One region of the Mesorhizobium sp. P2_E10 genome, then DNA from elsewhere that is predicted to be linked to it. Evidence: predicted binding sites of a transcription regulator. Region 1 holds the regulator's gene; the other holds the start of a gene.

Region 1 (7,513 bases):
AAGCAAGCGGTTCGTGTCTTCACCGGCGCGCCTTTGCCTGAAGGCGCCGACACCATCGTCATCCAGGAAAATGTCCGGGTTCTCGGTGACGGCAGCATCGAGGTGACCGAACCGACGGCGGCGGAACGCAACATTCGCCGGCTAGGCCTCGATTTTTCCAAGGGCGACATTTTGCTGGAAAAAGGCCGCCTGCTCGATCCGGCGGCGTTGTCGCTGGCAGCATCGGCCAACCATCCAACGGTCAGCGTGGTCAAACGGCCGCTGGTCGCCATCATCGCCACCGGCGACGAGTTGCTGCCGCCGGGCAGCGCGCTCGGCCCCGACCAGATCATCTCCTCCAACGCCTATGGCGTTGCCGCCGCCGCGCAGTCGGTCGGCGCCCGCGCGCTCGACCTCGGCATCGCCGCTGACCGCAAGGAAGCGATCGCGGCGCTGGTGAAAAAGGCGGTCGCGGCCGGCGCGGACGTCATCGTCACACTGGGCGGCGCTTCGGTCGGCGACCATGACCTCGTCCATGACGTGCTGACCGGCGAAGGCATGACGCTGGATTTCTGGAAGATCGCCATGCGCCCCGGCAAGCCGCTGATGTTCGGTCGGCTCGGCGATATCAGGTGCATCGGCCTGCCCGGTAATCCGGTGGCGAGCCTGGTCTGCTCGCAGCTGTTCCTGAAGCCGCTGCTGGCGCGGCTCGGCGGCCGCAGCCATCGCCAGGATATACGCGACGCAAAACTTGGCGCCGCGATGCCGGCCAACGATCTCAGGCAGGACTATGTGCGGGCCGTCGTCAGGGAAGACGCAGGTACGCTCATAGCAACACCATTCGGCATCCAGGATTCCTCGATGCTGCGAATGCTGGCCGACGCCAACGGGCTGATCGTGCGCGAACCGTTTGCACCTACCGCCGCTGTGGGCGCCACCTGCAGCGTGCTGATGCTGCGCTGAACCTGTCTCTCACTCCGCGATCAAGGTCCTGGTCAGCTTATGGTCCGGATCGGCCAAACCGTCGATGATGTTGAAATGATGCCGGTCAGGCTCGACCACCGAACTGGTCGCGGCACCGAGGCCGGTCCAGATGTTGGCGAGCAGCGCGCTCTGGCGCAGGAACTCGGCGCGCTCGCCGCCGCCGACCCAACAGGTCAGGCGGGCCTTCTCCATCGGTCGCAGCAGCGCCGGGCTTTCGGCCAGCGCCTCGGCCTCATCGATCGCCAGCGTCTCGTTCATGCCGGTGCGCATGATCGGGCGCAGATCGTGCACACCCGAGATCGATACGACATGGCGAATGCGCCGCGCGACATCGACCGCCAGAGGCGTGGTTGTCGTCACCATCCGGCTGGCCAGATGGCCGCCGGCGGAATGCCCGGTCAACATCAACGGCCCTTCGACCAGCGCCGCCGCCTTGCCGATCGCCGCGCCGACTTCGCTGGCGATGCCGCCGATGCGTATGTCGGGGCAGAGCGTGTAGGACGGCATTGCCACCGCATAGCCGTGACCGACAGCGCCATTGGCGAGGTGCGACCAGGTACTCTTGTCGAACGCCATCCAGTAGCCGCCATGGATGAACACAACGAGCCCCCTGGGCGCGGCATTGGGTAAGAAGAGATCGAGTCGGTTGCGTGAGTTATCGCCGTAGACAATGTCGAGCTGCGCCCTGCCCTTGGCCGAAAGAGCGTCGCGAAAGGCCTGCGCAGGCTCGTCCCATGCCGCGGGCCAGCGGTCGCTGCCGGCGATGTTGGCGCCGTTGGCATAGGCGTTGTCCCAATCGGCAATGTGATGTTCGAGCACTGGCGCCCTCCCCCTGGCGATGTGGCTTTTGCAACGTAGCAATGAGCATGGCGCGGGGCGCCGTCAATGCTTCGAGGCGAAAACCTTTAGGCTTGAAACAATTTTCGGCAGATGCGATGTTGCCTGTCCAGGCAACGCACGCCATGGTCACAAAGCAGGTGGGGACACAGCCGCGAAATGCTTGGACCGACAGCCCATACCGACACATTTACCCGCGACAATCTTCCGCCGCAGGAGCAATGGCCAAACTTCCTGCTCGACGGCTTTGCCTATCCCGATTTTCTCAATGCCGGGGTCGAACTGACCGACAGGCTGGTCGAAAAAGGCCTTGGCGACCATACGGCGCTGATCGGCAATGGCCGCCGCCGCACCTACAAGGAACTGTCCGACTGGACGAACCGTCTGGCGCACGCGCTGGTCGAGAATTTTGGCGTCAGGCCGGGCAACCGGGTGCTGATCCGCTCGGCCAACAATCCGGCCATGGTCGCCTGCTGGCTGGCCGCCACCAAGGCGGGTGCGGTCGTCGTCAACACCATGCCGATGCTGCGCGCCGGCGAGTTGGCCAAGATCGTCGACAAGGCGGAGATAACCCTGGCGCTGTGCGATGTCAGGCTGATGGACGAGATGGCGGCTTGCGCCAGGGACAGCCAGTTCCTGAAGCAGGTCGTGGGCTTCGACGGCACCGCCAACCATGATGCCGAACTCGATCGCGCGGCGCTCGACAAGCCGGTCGTTTTTGCCGCGGTGAAGACCGGCCGCGACGACGTCGCCCTGCTCGGCTTCACCTCCGGCACGACCGGCGTGCCGAAAGCGACGATGCATTTTCACCGCGACCTGCTGATCATCGCCGACGCCTATGCGCGCGAAATCCTCGAGGTGACGCCGGACGATATCTTTGTCGGCTCACCGCCGCTCGCCTTCACCTTCGGTCTCGGCGGGCTCGCGATCTTCCCGCTGCGCTTCGGCGCCGCCGCGACCTTGCTCGAACAGGCGACGCCGCCCAACATGGTCAACATCATCGAGACCTACAGGGCGACCATCTCGTTCACCGCGCCGACCGCCTATCGGGCGATGCTGAAGGCGATGGATGAAGGCGCCGACCTGTCGTCGCTGCGCGTCGCCGTTTCGGCCGGCGAGACGTTGCCGGCGCCGGTTTTCGAGGAATGGACGCAGAAGACCGGCAAGCCGATCCTCGACGGCATCGGCGCCACCGAAATGCTGCACATCTTCATCTCCAACCGTTTTGGTGACATGAAACCGGCTTCAACCGGAAAACCCGTTGGCGGTTATGAGGCGCGCATCGTCGACGACGAAATGCGCGAAGTGCCGCGCGGCACGACAGGCAGGTTGGCGGTGCGCGGCCCCACAGGTTGCCGCTACATGGCCGATATCAGGCAGAAGGAGTATGTCCGCGACGGCTGGAACCTCACCGGCGACACCTTTCTGCAGGATGAAGACGGTTTCTTCCACTTTGCTGCCCGCTCCGACGACATGATCGTCAGCGCCGGGTACAACATTGCCGGGCCGGAGGTCGAGGCGGCGCTGCTTTCGCATGCCGACGTCGCCGAATGCGCGGTGATCGGCGCCGAAGATATCGAACGCGGCCAGATCGTCGAAGCCCATATCGTGCTGGTGCAAGGCGTCTCAGCAAACCAGGAAACCGTCAAACGCCTGCAGGACCACGTCAAGGCAACGATCGCGCCTTACAAATACCCGCGCTCGGTGAAATTCGTCGACGCCTTGCCCAAGACGCAGACCGGCAAGATCCAGCGTTTCCGGCTGCGCGCGCCGAAAGGCGTTTGATACCAGCGCTCCCGATCAGGTGACAGCCGTCTTGACGGCGAAGCGCGCGTCCCTCCAGGCGCCGGTGCGCAGGATATCTTCGAGCACCTCGACCGCCTGCCAGACATCGGCATAACCGACATAGAGCGGGGTGAAGCCGAAGCGCATGGTCGAAGGCGCGCGGAAATCGCCGATCACGCCACGCTCGATCAGCGCCCGCATGATCTGGTAGCCATGCTCGTGCGCGAACGAAATCTGGCTGCCGCGTTTATTGCCGTCGCGGGTGCTTTCCAGCGTCAGCCCGTAAGCGCCGCACTTGGCCTCGACGAGTTCGATGAACAGGTCGGCCAGCGCAATGCTCTTGCTTCGCACCGCCGCCATGTCGACATCGCTCCAGATGTCGAGCGCGCCCTTCAGCGTGCGCATCGACAGCACCGGCTGCGTGCCGCACAGAAACCGCCGGATGCCAATGCCGGCGGCATAGCCCGGCTCGAAGGCGAAGGGCCTTGCATGGCCCCACCAGCCGGTGAGCGGCTGCTGGATGTCGGCAAGGTGGCGCTCGGCCGCATAGATGAAGGCAGGGGCGCCCGGGCCGCCATTCAGATATTTGTAGGTGCAGCCGACGGCGAAGTCGGCGTTTGCATTGTCCAGTTCGACTGGCATCGCACCGGCGGTGTGGCAGAGATCCCAGACGATCAGCGCCCCGGCATCCTGAGCCTTGCGCGTCAGCGCCGGCATGTCGCGCAACTCGCCGGACTTGTAGTTGACGTGGTTGACCAACACCACGGCGGTGCGTTCGTCGATCAGCCCTTCGATATCAGGCGCGTCGAAACCCGAAAGGCGCAGCTGAGTGTTCTTTCGCGTCGAGACCACGCCTTCGGCCATGTAGAGGTCGGTCGGGAAACTGTCACCCTCGGCGACGATGACCGGCCGCTCCGGCCGCATCGCCATCGCGGCGTGCAGCAGCTTGTAAATGTTGACCGAGGTCGTGTCGCAGACCACCGTCTGGCCGGCGGCGGCGCCGATCAGGCGCCCAAGCTGGTCACCGAGCTCGAGCGGCATGTCGAACCAGCCGGCCGTGTTCCAGGCGCGGATCAGGTCATGCGCCCATTCCTCGGTCGCCGCCTTGCGCAACTCGTCGAAAGCGGCATGCGAGGCGGCTCCCAGCGAATTGCCGTCGAGATAGATCACTCCTTGCGGCAGCACAAAGCGGTCGCGCATGGCGCGCAGCGGATCCGCGGCATCCATCGCCTCGATGGCCGCCAGATCGGGAATTCCTGTCATGGTTTGTCTACTCCCCCAACATTCGACGCAACGCCGGAACGACGGCATCCATCGGTCACCAGCGCTTTTCCACCACCTGGCATCGCGCGGCAAGGTTCCACCGATGACAAGCTGTCCGACCAGGTGCTGAAAATCAGGAGCCAAACCTGCCCAAGGTTGGCGTTTTGACTTCGTTTCGTTCACGGTGCATTAACCAAATCGCCCCGTCGATATGGCTGCAATAGCGTGCCCTCTTTGCCGGCTGACGGCCGATGCAAGTGCCGCCTTGCGGGAGCCCGGAGGCGGCAAACGACAGCAGAATCAAGGCGATGAGGCTCGTTCCGGTGAAAGCGGGCGACGCCGTTGGCGCGGCGGCATTGTTTCCAGAGCCCTAACATATTCATTAAACTTTAAACGGTTGCGGAACACAACTGGAACAGATAGTGTTTGTTCTGGGTTTGTTTTTCTGATTCTGGTTCGAAATCTCTGGTTCGAAACCCTTGGGGGCCGCCATGCTGACGCGCAAGCAACATGAACTTCTGATGTTCATCCATGAGCGACTGAAGGAGAGCGGCATTCCGCCGTCGTTTGACGAGATGAAGGAAGCGCTGGACCTTGCCTCCAAGTCAGGCATTCACCGGCTGATCACGGCGCTAGAAGAACGCGGCTTCATTCGCCGGCTACCCAACCGTGCCCGCGCCCTGGAAGTGCTGCGGCTGCCGGACTCGATCGCGCCCGGCCTCAACGCAGCGCGCAAATTCTCGCCGAGCGTTATCCAGGGCAGTCTTGGACAAGGCGGCCTCGGGCGGCAAATCAAGCCAGCGCCTTCGCGCATGCCTTCGGCCGGCAATGACGACGATGTGGTCGCCGCCGTGTCGATCCCGGTGATGGGACGCATTGCCGCCGGTGTGCCGATCGACGCCATCCAGCACCAGACGCATTCGATCTCGGTGCCACCGGACATGATCATGGGCGGCGAACACTATGCACTGGAGGTGAAGGGCGATTCGATGATCGAGGCCGGCATTTTCGATGGCGACACGGTCATCATCCGCAACGCCGATACCGCCAGCCCGGGCGAGATCATCGTGGCGCTGGTCGATGACGAGGAAGCAACGCTGAAGCGGTTCCGCCGCAAGGGCGCCTCGATCGCGCTCGAGGCCGCCAATCCGGCCTATGAGACCCGCATTTTCGGCCCGGACCGGGTCAAGGTGCAAGGCAAGTTGGTCGGGCTGATCCGCCGTTACTGAGCCGGCTTGACGGCTGATTTTTCGGGCTTCTTGTAGGGCGGTAGCCCCCTCGCTTCGCGAGAGAATTTTCGTTGGACGTGCCAGGGGCGGTATGGCTTGTCGACGGCAAAGTCGATCTCTGCCGGCCTGATCGCCGATTGCGGATCGAAGAAGATGGCTGCGCTGCCCGAACGGGCAAGTTGTCGCTTGTTGACGACAAGGACCAGCGGATCGCGGCAAGGGTCATGGGCGGTGGCGTCGTCGATGACAATCAGGGTCGCGAAAGAGCAGGCTTTCCACGCGTTCTTGCGGTCTTCGACATAGGCGACGATCGCGCCGGAGGGATGCCGTGCAAGGCACAGCCCGGCTTTGCAATAGAAGGGCGAGCCTGGCGGCAATTCGGTCGGGTCGGCAATATCGAATTGTTCGCTGCTGTTGTCGAACGTCTCGGGCTCGACGATGGTTTCGGACTTTAGGGCGCGCTTCCAGTTGTCGGTCGTGAATTCGTTCGAACGCGCCCGGTTGAGGGCCAGCTCACCGCCGCCAATCGGCAGCGCAACCAGATGGGCGTCTTCGGAAATCAGCACGTCGGGCGTGCGTGTGTCGGAAATCGTCAGCAGGCCTGCGAGTGCAAATGGCAGTGCTGCCAGCCGAAGCCATGTCGTCGCCATGGTGGCGATGATCAGCGCGATGGTCGTCAGAAACACCGATTTGAGCGAGATCAACCCGACCGCATCGATCGGCGAGCGCTCCGAAATCCATGCCGACAGGGCGATCATCGCCGTCAGCCCCTTGCCCATCAAATACAGTGGTATTCCATCGGCGCCAAACGGCATCGCAAGGGCGCTGATCACGGCCAAAAGCATGACGACGGAGACGATCGGCATGATGGCCAGATTGGCGAACAGGCTGAGCGGCGACACACGCTGGAAATGCCATATGGCGAACAGCGCGGTGGCGCTGCCGGCGATGATCGAGGTCATGGCCAGACCGCCTGTCGCCAGCAGGAATTTTCCACTGAGGAAGGCTGGCAGTGAGCGCCGAGGCGGTGGTGACGTTGCCTTGCCCTCGCGGTAGTCGGACCAACCGTCATAGGCGCCGACCAGCGCCGCGGTGGCGGCGAAGGACATCTGGAAACTCGGGCCGACGACTTCGTGCGGCGACACCAGGATGACGGCGATGGCTGAGATCGCCAGATTGCGCATGGTGAGTGCTGCCCGATCGAACAGCACGGCGATCAGCATCACCGCCAGCATGATGAAGCTGCGTTCGGCTGCAACCACGACGCCTGAAATGACGAGATAGGCAGCGATAGAAATGAGCGCGGCAGCCGCGGCATATTTCTTGACCGGCCGGTGTGAGGAAAAATCTGGAAACAGGGCAAAGGCGCCGCGCAGCAGCGCCATGATGGTGCCGGCGACCAAGGCCATGTGCAGGCCGGAAATGGAGATGATGTG
Region 2 (7,513 bases), on a different contig from region 1:
AATCCGGTGTGAGTGCGGGCCGGCGGGAAGGTGCCGGCCAGCCAAGATTGCGGCGTATTGCCGATCGTCGAAACCCCTCGGCTTGCGAGGGAACAAAGGGAGGATAAGTGCATGAGCATGACGATGAGAAGGACACTTCTGCGCTCGACCGTCGTGGCCGCCGCCACCGCGCTCGCCGCTGCGATCTCGACCTTGCCCGCGCAGGCGCTCGACGCCAAATGGTGCAAGGACGTCCACATCCGCTTCTTCGTCGGCGGCGCCGAGGGCGACGCCTTCGGCACCATCGTCTATAATGGCGCCAAGCAGGCCGAGGCCGATCTCGGGCCGAAGGTCGATTACATCTTCTCCGGCTGGGACGTCGAAAAGATGGTGCAGCAATTGCGCGAGGCGGTCGCGGTCAAGCCCGCCGGCATCGCCATGATGGGCCATCCGGGCGACGCCGCGATCATGCCGCTCGCCGAGCAGGCGCATAAGGACGGCATCAAGATGATGTACCAGAACGTGCCTGTGCCGACGGTGACGGCGGCGTTCGGCGGCGGCTATGTCGGCGCCCAGCAGGAACAGCAGGGCCGTGCGCTCGGCGCCGAGGCGTTCAAGCTGGCCGGGCTGAAATCCGGCGACAAGGCGATCATGATCGGCCCGTTCGACAATGAGAGCCGGGGCGCACGCGAGCGTGGGACGGTGGCCGCGCTGAAAGAGGCCGGCATCGATGTCATTCAAATCAATTCTGTACCCGAATGGGCTGCAGATCCGAATCTCGCGATCCCGGTGATCACCGCCGCGTTGCTCAACAACCCCACCGTCAAGGCGGTCGGCTATCCCGGCGGACAGATGCTCGGCAATGTGCCGACCTACATGCAGGCCGCGGGCAGGAAGGCCGGTGACATCTTCAACTTCGGCTTCGACACCAGCCCGCAGATCGTCGAGGCCTTCAAGGGCGGCTGGGTGCAGCTGACGGCCGACCAGCAGCCGTTCATGCAAGGTTATCTGCCGATCCTCAGCCTCTGCCAGCAAGTGGTGCTTGGGCTGGCGCCAATGAATGTCGACACCGGCGCCGGCTTCGTCACGCCGCAGAACTACGAGATCGTTTCCGAGTTGGCCAAGCAGGCGCTGCGCTGACCTCCCAAGGCTGCCGGCCGGGATTTCGCCCGGCCGGCGGGACCGCCGGCAAAGAGGCTGGCAAGCGACAATCAAGCGAGGATACGATGGCCGAACGCATCATCGAACTGCGCGACATCAGCAAGTCCTATGGCCAGGTCTATGCGCTGGGCGGGGTCAATCTCAGCGTCGACCGCGGCGAGGTGGTCGGCCTGATCGGCGACAATGGCGCCGGTAAGTCGACGCTGATCAAGATCCTGTCGGGCGTGGTCAAGCCGACCAGCGGCGAGATCCTCGTGCGCGGCAAGCCGGTGACCGGCTGGAGCGCGGCGCGATCGCGCGACGCCGGCATCGAGACGGTGTTCCAGGACCGGGCGCTCGCCGTGCAGCAGACCATCGTGCGCAACATCTTCATGGGCCGCGAGCTCACCGGCTTCATGGGTTGGCTGAAGGTCAACAAGGAGATCGAGGAGGCGAGCCGGCTGATGCGCGAGATCGGCTTCACCTCGAAAGTGTTCACGCCGCAGTCGATCGTCGGCCAACTCTCCGGCGGCGAGCGCCAGGGCGTGGCGATCGCACGCGCCATCTACAAGCAGGCGGAGCTGATCATCCTCGACGAGCCGACGACGGCACTGTCGCTGACCGAGACCGCCAAGGTGTTTCATTTCGTGCGCCAGGTGCGGGCGAGCGGCCGCTCGATCCTGTTCATCGGCCACAACATCCATCATGTCTTCGACATTGCCGACCGCTTCGTGGTGATGGACCGCGGCAAGGTCGCGCTAACCGCGGACCGCAGCGAAGTCAAGTCGGCCGAGGATCTCATCAATTTCATGGAAGACGTCGCGCATCCGGGCGGGTTGCCCGGGCTGCACGATGCCGGCGACGCGGAGCAGGCAACACGATGAGCAAGACCATGGAACCAGATCTGCACCCCGGCGGCATTCCTCGGCCCAGCTCTGAGAAAGAGTGGAAGCACCCATCCGATCACTGGATGCGCGGCTTCATCCTCGACAACCGCGCGTCGCTCGGCACGCTCGGCGTGTTCGTGGTGATGATGGCGGTGTTCATGATCGCCAACCCGACCGTGTTCACCACCTGGTATCTCTACAGCTCCGTGCTAACCACGCTGCCGGTGGCGCTGTTCGTGGTGGTGCCGCTGGTTTTCGTCGTCACTTGCGGCGAGATCGACCTGTCGTTTCCGGCGACGATGGGCTTTGCCTCATGGGTCTTCGCGCTGGTCGTGCAGGCCGGCTATGATCCATTTCTCGGCATCGCCGCCGCACTGGTCACCGGCATGCTGCTCGGCTTCCTGGTGGGGTCACTCGTGGTCTATGGCGGGCTGTCGTCGCTGATCGCCACGCTCGGCATGAATTTCCTGCTGCGCGGCCTGATCCAGATCATCAACGAGGGCAAGTCGATGGCGTTGACCGGCCTTGCCGACAGCTGGGCCTACAAGATCTTCTCCAGCCAGCTCTACGGCATTCCGGTGCAGATCTTCTGGGCCATCGCCTTTGTCGTGCTGTCGGCGATGCTCTATAACCGCCATCGCTTCGGCGCGCAGGTGAGGGTGGTCGGCGACAACCCTGACAGCGCCCAGCAGATGGGCATCGACGTCAAGCGTGTCAGGGTCAAGGTGTTCGTCTTTGTCGGCATCGGTGCGGCGATCGCCGGCACCTTTTCGGTGATGATCAACTTCACCTGGTGGCCGACAGCTGGCGACGGTTATCTGTTGCCGGTGCTGGCTTCGGTGTTCGTCGGGGGAACGCCGACCTGGGGCGGCATCGGCACCGTCGTCGGCGGCGCCATCGGCGCCGTCACCGTGTCCTTCATCCAGACCGGCGTCGTGGCGGCGGGCCTCAGCGGCTTCTACGTCCAGTTCTTCAACGGGCTGATCATCATCCTGTCGCTGCTCGGCCATAAGTGGAACCAGGCGCGGTATCGGTGAGACCGGGCGGCGCAGCTAATTGACGGGACGCTTGATGGACCGCAGGCCCCGGCGATTGGGGCAGACATCAGTCGCTTCGTCATCCTCGGATCTCCGCGACGTCGCTTCGCTCCTGCTTCGCCCGTGGATGACGAGGGTGGCGAGGCTTCCGCCAGAGAATGACGCCATTACTGGATATGTGGAATGTTGAGGGATTACAAAGCGGTCACTTGTAGGACAACGGGGACAGTGGGCGCTCACACTGCCGCGACAAATCCGTCCAGCACGCGTTTCTGGCCGGCCTTGTCGAAGTCGATGGTCAGCTTGTTGCCTTCGATGGCGGAAATGTTGCCGTTGCCGAATTTCTGGTGGAAGACGCGATCGCCGACGCTGAAGGCGGACGGCGTGTCGGCGACGGATTTGGCGACCAGTTCGCCGTCGATGGTGCGGCCTTTGACTGAGGTGCGGCCGGCGCCGTAGCCGCTGTCGGTCTCGCCATAGCCGATGCGCTCGACCTGGTGGCCGGAGCGCGAGCCCCAGTTGCGGTCGGTTGCCTCGGTGCGGTTGGCCTGCGCGCGTTGCCAGCCCGGCGTTGCATAGGTGTTGGAGAAAGCACCGGATTTTTCCGAGCTGCCGGTGTTGGCGCCGACATTGTCGAAGCGCGAGGCGCCATAGGGGTTCTGCCTTCCTGCCCCTTGGCCGCCACGTCCGGAGGCAAAAGAACCGCCGCCATAGGAATTGCCATAACCGCCATAGGAATTGCCGCTTTCGGCGATCTCGATATGGGCGTCCGGCAACTCTTCGAGGAAACGCGACGGGATGGTAGACTGCCAGAGCCCGTGGATGCGGCGGTTGGAGACGAACCAGATGTGCAGGTTCTTTTTGGCGCGGGTCAGGCCGACATAGGCGAGGCGGCGCTCTTCCTCCAGCCCGGAGCGGCCGCCCTCATCCAGCGCGCGCTGGTGCGGGAATAGGCCTTCCTCCCAGCCGGGGAGAAAAACGGTCTCGAATTCGAGGCCCTTGGCCGAATGCAGCGTCATGATGTTGACGGCGTCGAGCTCGGCATTCTGCTCGGCATCCATGACCAGCGCGACATGCTCGAGGAAGGAGCGCAGCGATTCATACTCCTCCATCGAGCGGATCAGCTCCTTCAGATTTTCCAGCCGGCCAGGTGCTTCGACCGAACGGTCGTTCTTCCACATGTCTGTGTAGCCGCTCTCCTCCAGAATGGTCTCGGCGAGCTCGGTATGAGGCGTGGTTTCCAGCGCCTTCTGCCAGCGCTCGAAATTGGCGGCGACTTCGCGCAGCGCGGCGCGCGGTTTCGGCTTCAGCTCGTCGCTTTCGGCTAGTTTCGCCGCCGCCTCCAGCATCGGGATGCGCAGTGCGCGCGCGGTGTCGTGGATCTGGCGGATGGTGGCTTCGCCAAGGCCGCGCTTGGGCACATTGACGATGCGCTCGAAGGCAAGGTCGTCGGCGCCTTGCGCGACGACGCGGAAAAAGGCCAGCGCGTCGCGGATTTCGAGGCGCTCGTAAAAGCGCGGGCCGCCGATGACGCGGTAGTTGAGGCCGAGCGTGACGAAGCGGTCCTCGAACTCGCGCATCTGGAAGGAGGCGCGCACCAGGATCGCCATGTCATTGAGATTGTGCCTGGCGCGCTGGTAGGTCTCGATGGTCTCGCCAACGGCGCGCGCCTCCTCCTCGGAATCCCAGGCGGCGTGGACATGCACCTTCTCGTCGTCCTCGGCGATCTTTTCGGTGAACAGCGTCTTGCCGAAACGGCCCTCATTGTGGGCGATGAGGTGGGAAGCGGTGCCGAGGATGTGCGCGGTGGAACGGTAGTTTCGCTCCAGCCGGATGATGGTGGCGCCGGGGAAGTCCTTGTCGAAGCGCAGGATGTTGTCGATCTCGGCGCCACGCCAGCCATAGATCGACTGGTCGTCGTCGCCGACGCAGCAGATGTTGACGGTGGCCGGGCGCTGATTTCCCTCCCCCTTGAGGGGAGGGTGGCCGGGCGAAGCCCGGTCGGGTGGGGTCCGAGCGGCAGTGCTCGACGTTCTGGTGTTTGATGACTGGGAGGTGCCTTCTGCGCCGACCCCCTCCGCCCGCTTCGCGGGCACCTCCCCCTCGAGGGGGGAGGATTGCGGCCGCTGCGCCAGCAGGCGCAGCCACATGTACTGGGCGGTGTTGGTGTCCTGATACTCGTCGACGAGGATGTATTTGAAGCGCTTGTGGTATTCCTTCAGCACATCCGGATTGGCGCGGAAGATGCGGATCGGATGGCACAAAAGGTCGCCGAAGTCGCAGGCGTTCAGCGTCTTCAGCCGCTCCTGATAGGCCTTGTAGAGCTCGCGGCCCTTGCCGTTGGCGAAGGCGCGGGCGTCGCCCTCGGGAATGTCGGCGGGGCCAAGCCCCTTGTTCTTCCAGCCGTCGATCATCTGCGCGAACTGCTTGGCCGGCCAGCGCTTGTCGTCCAGGCCTTCGGCCTGGATCAACTGCTTGATCAGGCGCACGACGTCGTCGGTGTCGAGGATGGTGAAATCGGATCTGAGCCCGGCAAGCTCGGCGTGGCGGCGCAAAAGCTTGACGCCGATCGAGTGGAAGGTGCCGAGCCAGGGCATGCCTTCGACCGCTTCACCGACCAGGAGGCCAATGCGCTGCTTCATCTCGCGCGCGGCCTTGTTGGTGAAGGTGACGGCGAGGATCTGCGAGGGGAAGGCCTTGCCGGTGGCAAGGATGTGGGCGATGCGGGTGGTCAGAACGCGCGTCTTGCCGGTGCCGGCGCCGGCCAGCACCAGAACCGGGCCTTCGGTGGTTTCCACCGCCAGCCGCTGCTCGGGGTTGAGGCCGTTCAGATAATCGGGCGCGTTGTTGTGGCCGCTGCGGGCCGCCATGGCGCGCGCGGCTATGCCCGACGGGGCCATGGGCCGCGCATTCGGTTCGTCAAAAAAGGGCATGTCTTCCGAAAAGCCGGACATCGCCTCCGAATGTAGTGATTCGGCGGCGAAAGGCCAGAAGTGTCTACGTTTTGTTCTGGTTTGGAAGCCAGATTCCCGGGCGCCGTGCGAATATTGTCGCCGCAGCACCCGGCAAGCTGTGCAAAACCCTCCCGCTCGGCCTTACCCTGCGGCCGCCCGCATCCGCTCGCCGATCTTGTCGGCGACAAAGCCGGCATCGCGTGCCGCGCCGTGGATCATGGTGGAAGAGGTCGAATGCTGGAAGTGCAAGCCGCAGACATAGAGGCCGGGTTCGCCCTCCACAGCGCCGCGATATTGCTTCACCCGGCCGCTGTCGTCGAAGATCGGCAGCTTGATCCAATCCAGTCCGGCCCGAAATCCGGTGCACCAGATGACGTTGGAAACGTCAAGAAGCTGGCCGTCGTCGAGCAGCGGTTTGCCGTCGCGGACCCCGGCAACGCGGGCGACCCGGAGGACGCCGGCGGCATCCAGATCCCGAGGCTTGACCCGGATCAGCGGCAGGCCATGGGCGAGCTGCCCGGGTTTTGCCTTGCGGCCCATTGGCGTATCGACGGTGAGCAATCGATGGAAAACGAAGCGGAAGACGACAGGCAGGATCAGGCGCATCGCGAGATAGCCATTGTAGGCGACCGGGATGTGGCCTGGATGCCTGCCGGCCAGCCAGACCTTGTGCGTAGGCACGAGATCCATGGCGATTTCCGCGCCGGAATTGCTGGCGCCGACCAGCAGCACGCTGCCCGGCTTGAGTTGCTCGGGGTTCTTGTAGGCGACCGAATGGAATTGCCGGATCGACGGATCGAGCGAGGCCGCGAATTCCGGGATCTTCGGCTTCTGGTAGCTCGAGGCCGCGACCACGACATGATTGGCGATGTACCGCGTCCGGCCAGCCGTCACGACATAGCGGCCGTCGATGCGGGTCACCTCGTCGACCTTGACGCCGGTGCGCACGGGCAAGGAAAATTTTCCAGCATAGGTCTCCAGATAGTCGGCCATGTCGTCCTTGGTCGGGAAGGAATAACGACCAGCGGGGAAGGGCATGCCGATCAGCCCGTCAAAACGCGCTGGTGTGAACAGGCGCAGCGAATCCCAGCGCGAACGCCAGATGTCACCGACGCGTTCGCGGGCCTCCAGCATGACGAATTTCACGCCCCGGCGGGCGAGGTGATAGCCGACGGAAAGGCCATTCTGTCCGGCGCCGATGACGACGACATCGACATGTTCTTCCCTCGGCACTGGTCGCGTTTCGTCGCCGATCGGCGCCTGGCTGCCAACTGCCTGCAGTGTGCCGGCCTCCAGTTGCATGAACGCCACGCCTTGTTCCAGCAGCGCGCCGGCACGCGCCCTGGTCTCGGCGATGCCGACACGGCTGCTGCGGGGCTTAATTCCATGCGTTGAGATTGGGCCGGATTCCGAAGTCGGGGTCATGATCGTCTCCATGCGGTTTCGTCAGTCATGGATCAAAGATAGCGAACCGGCTCGGCGGCGCTTCGGGGAGATACCCCAGACGACAAAAGAA

Evidence for each region. The regulator LexA, encoded in region 1, represses DNA repair genes until DNA is damaged. The targets are predictions, from matches to a motif close to TGTTCNNNNTGTGTTCNG.
Region 2: a site for LexA is predicted at 6,038-6,055, ahead of AC1D0N_RS13805 (ATP-dependent helicase). Genes of this name have one in related genera too.

Annotation. Positions count from the first base shown of each region.
Region 1 is NZ_JBFUEK010000007.1:244,769-252,281, forward strand. Features, by position in the region: gene AC1D0N_RS20585 (molybdopterin molybdotransferase MoeA) at 1-942, shown strand, start outside; gene AC1D0N_RS20590 (alpha/beta hydrolase) at 952-1,782, opposite strand; gene AC1D0N_RS20595 (AMP-binding protein) at 1,960-3,585, shown strand; gene kynU (kynureninase) at 3,601-4,848, opposite strand; gene lexA (transcriptional repressor LexA) at 5,340-6,077, shown strand; gene AC1D0N_RS20610 (ComEC/Rec2 family competence protein) at 6,071-7,513, opposite strand, start outside.
Region 2 is NZ_JBFUEK010000004.1:389,044-396,556, forward strand. Features, by position in the region: gene AC1D0N_RS13785 (sugar phosphate isomerase/epimerase family protein) at 1-12, shown strand, start outside; gene AC1D0N_RS13790 (substrate-binding domain-containing protein) at 112-1,119, shown strand; gene AC1D0N_RS13795 (ATP-binding cassette domain-containing protein) at 1,206-2,003, shown strand; gene AC1D0N_RS13800 (ABC transporter permease) at 2,000-3,043, shown strand; gene AC1D0N_RS13805 (ATP-dependent helicase) at 3,280-5,997, opposite strand; gene AC1D0N_RS13810 (flavin-containing monooxygenase) at 6,139-7,422, opposite strand.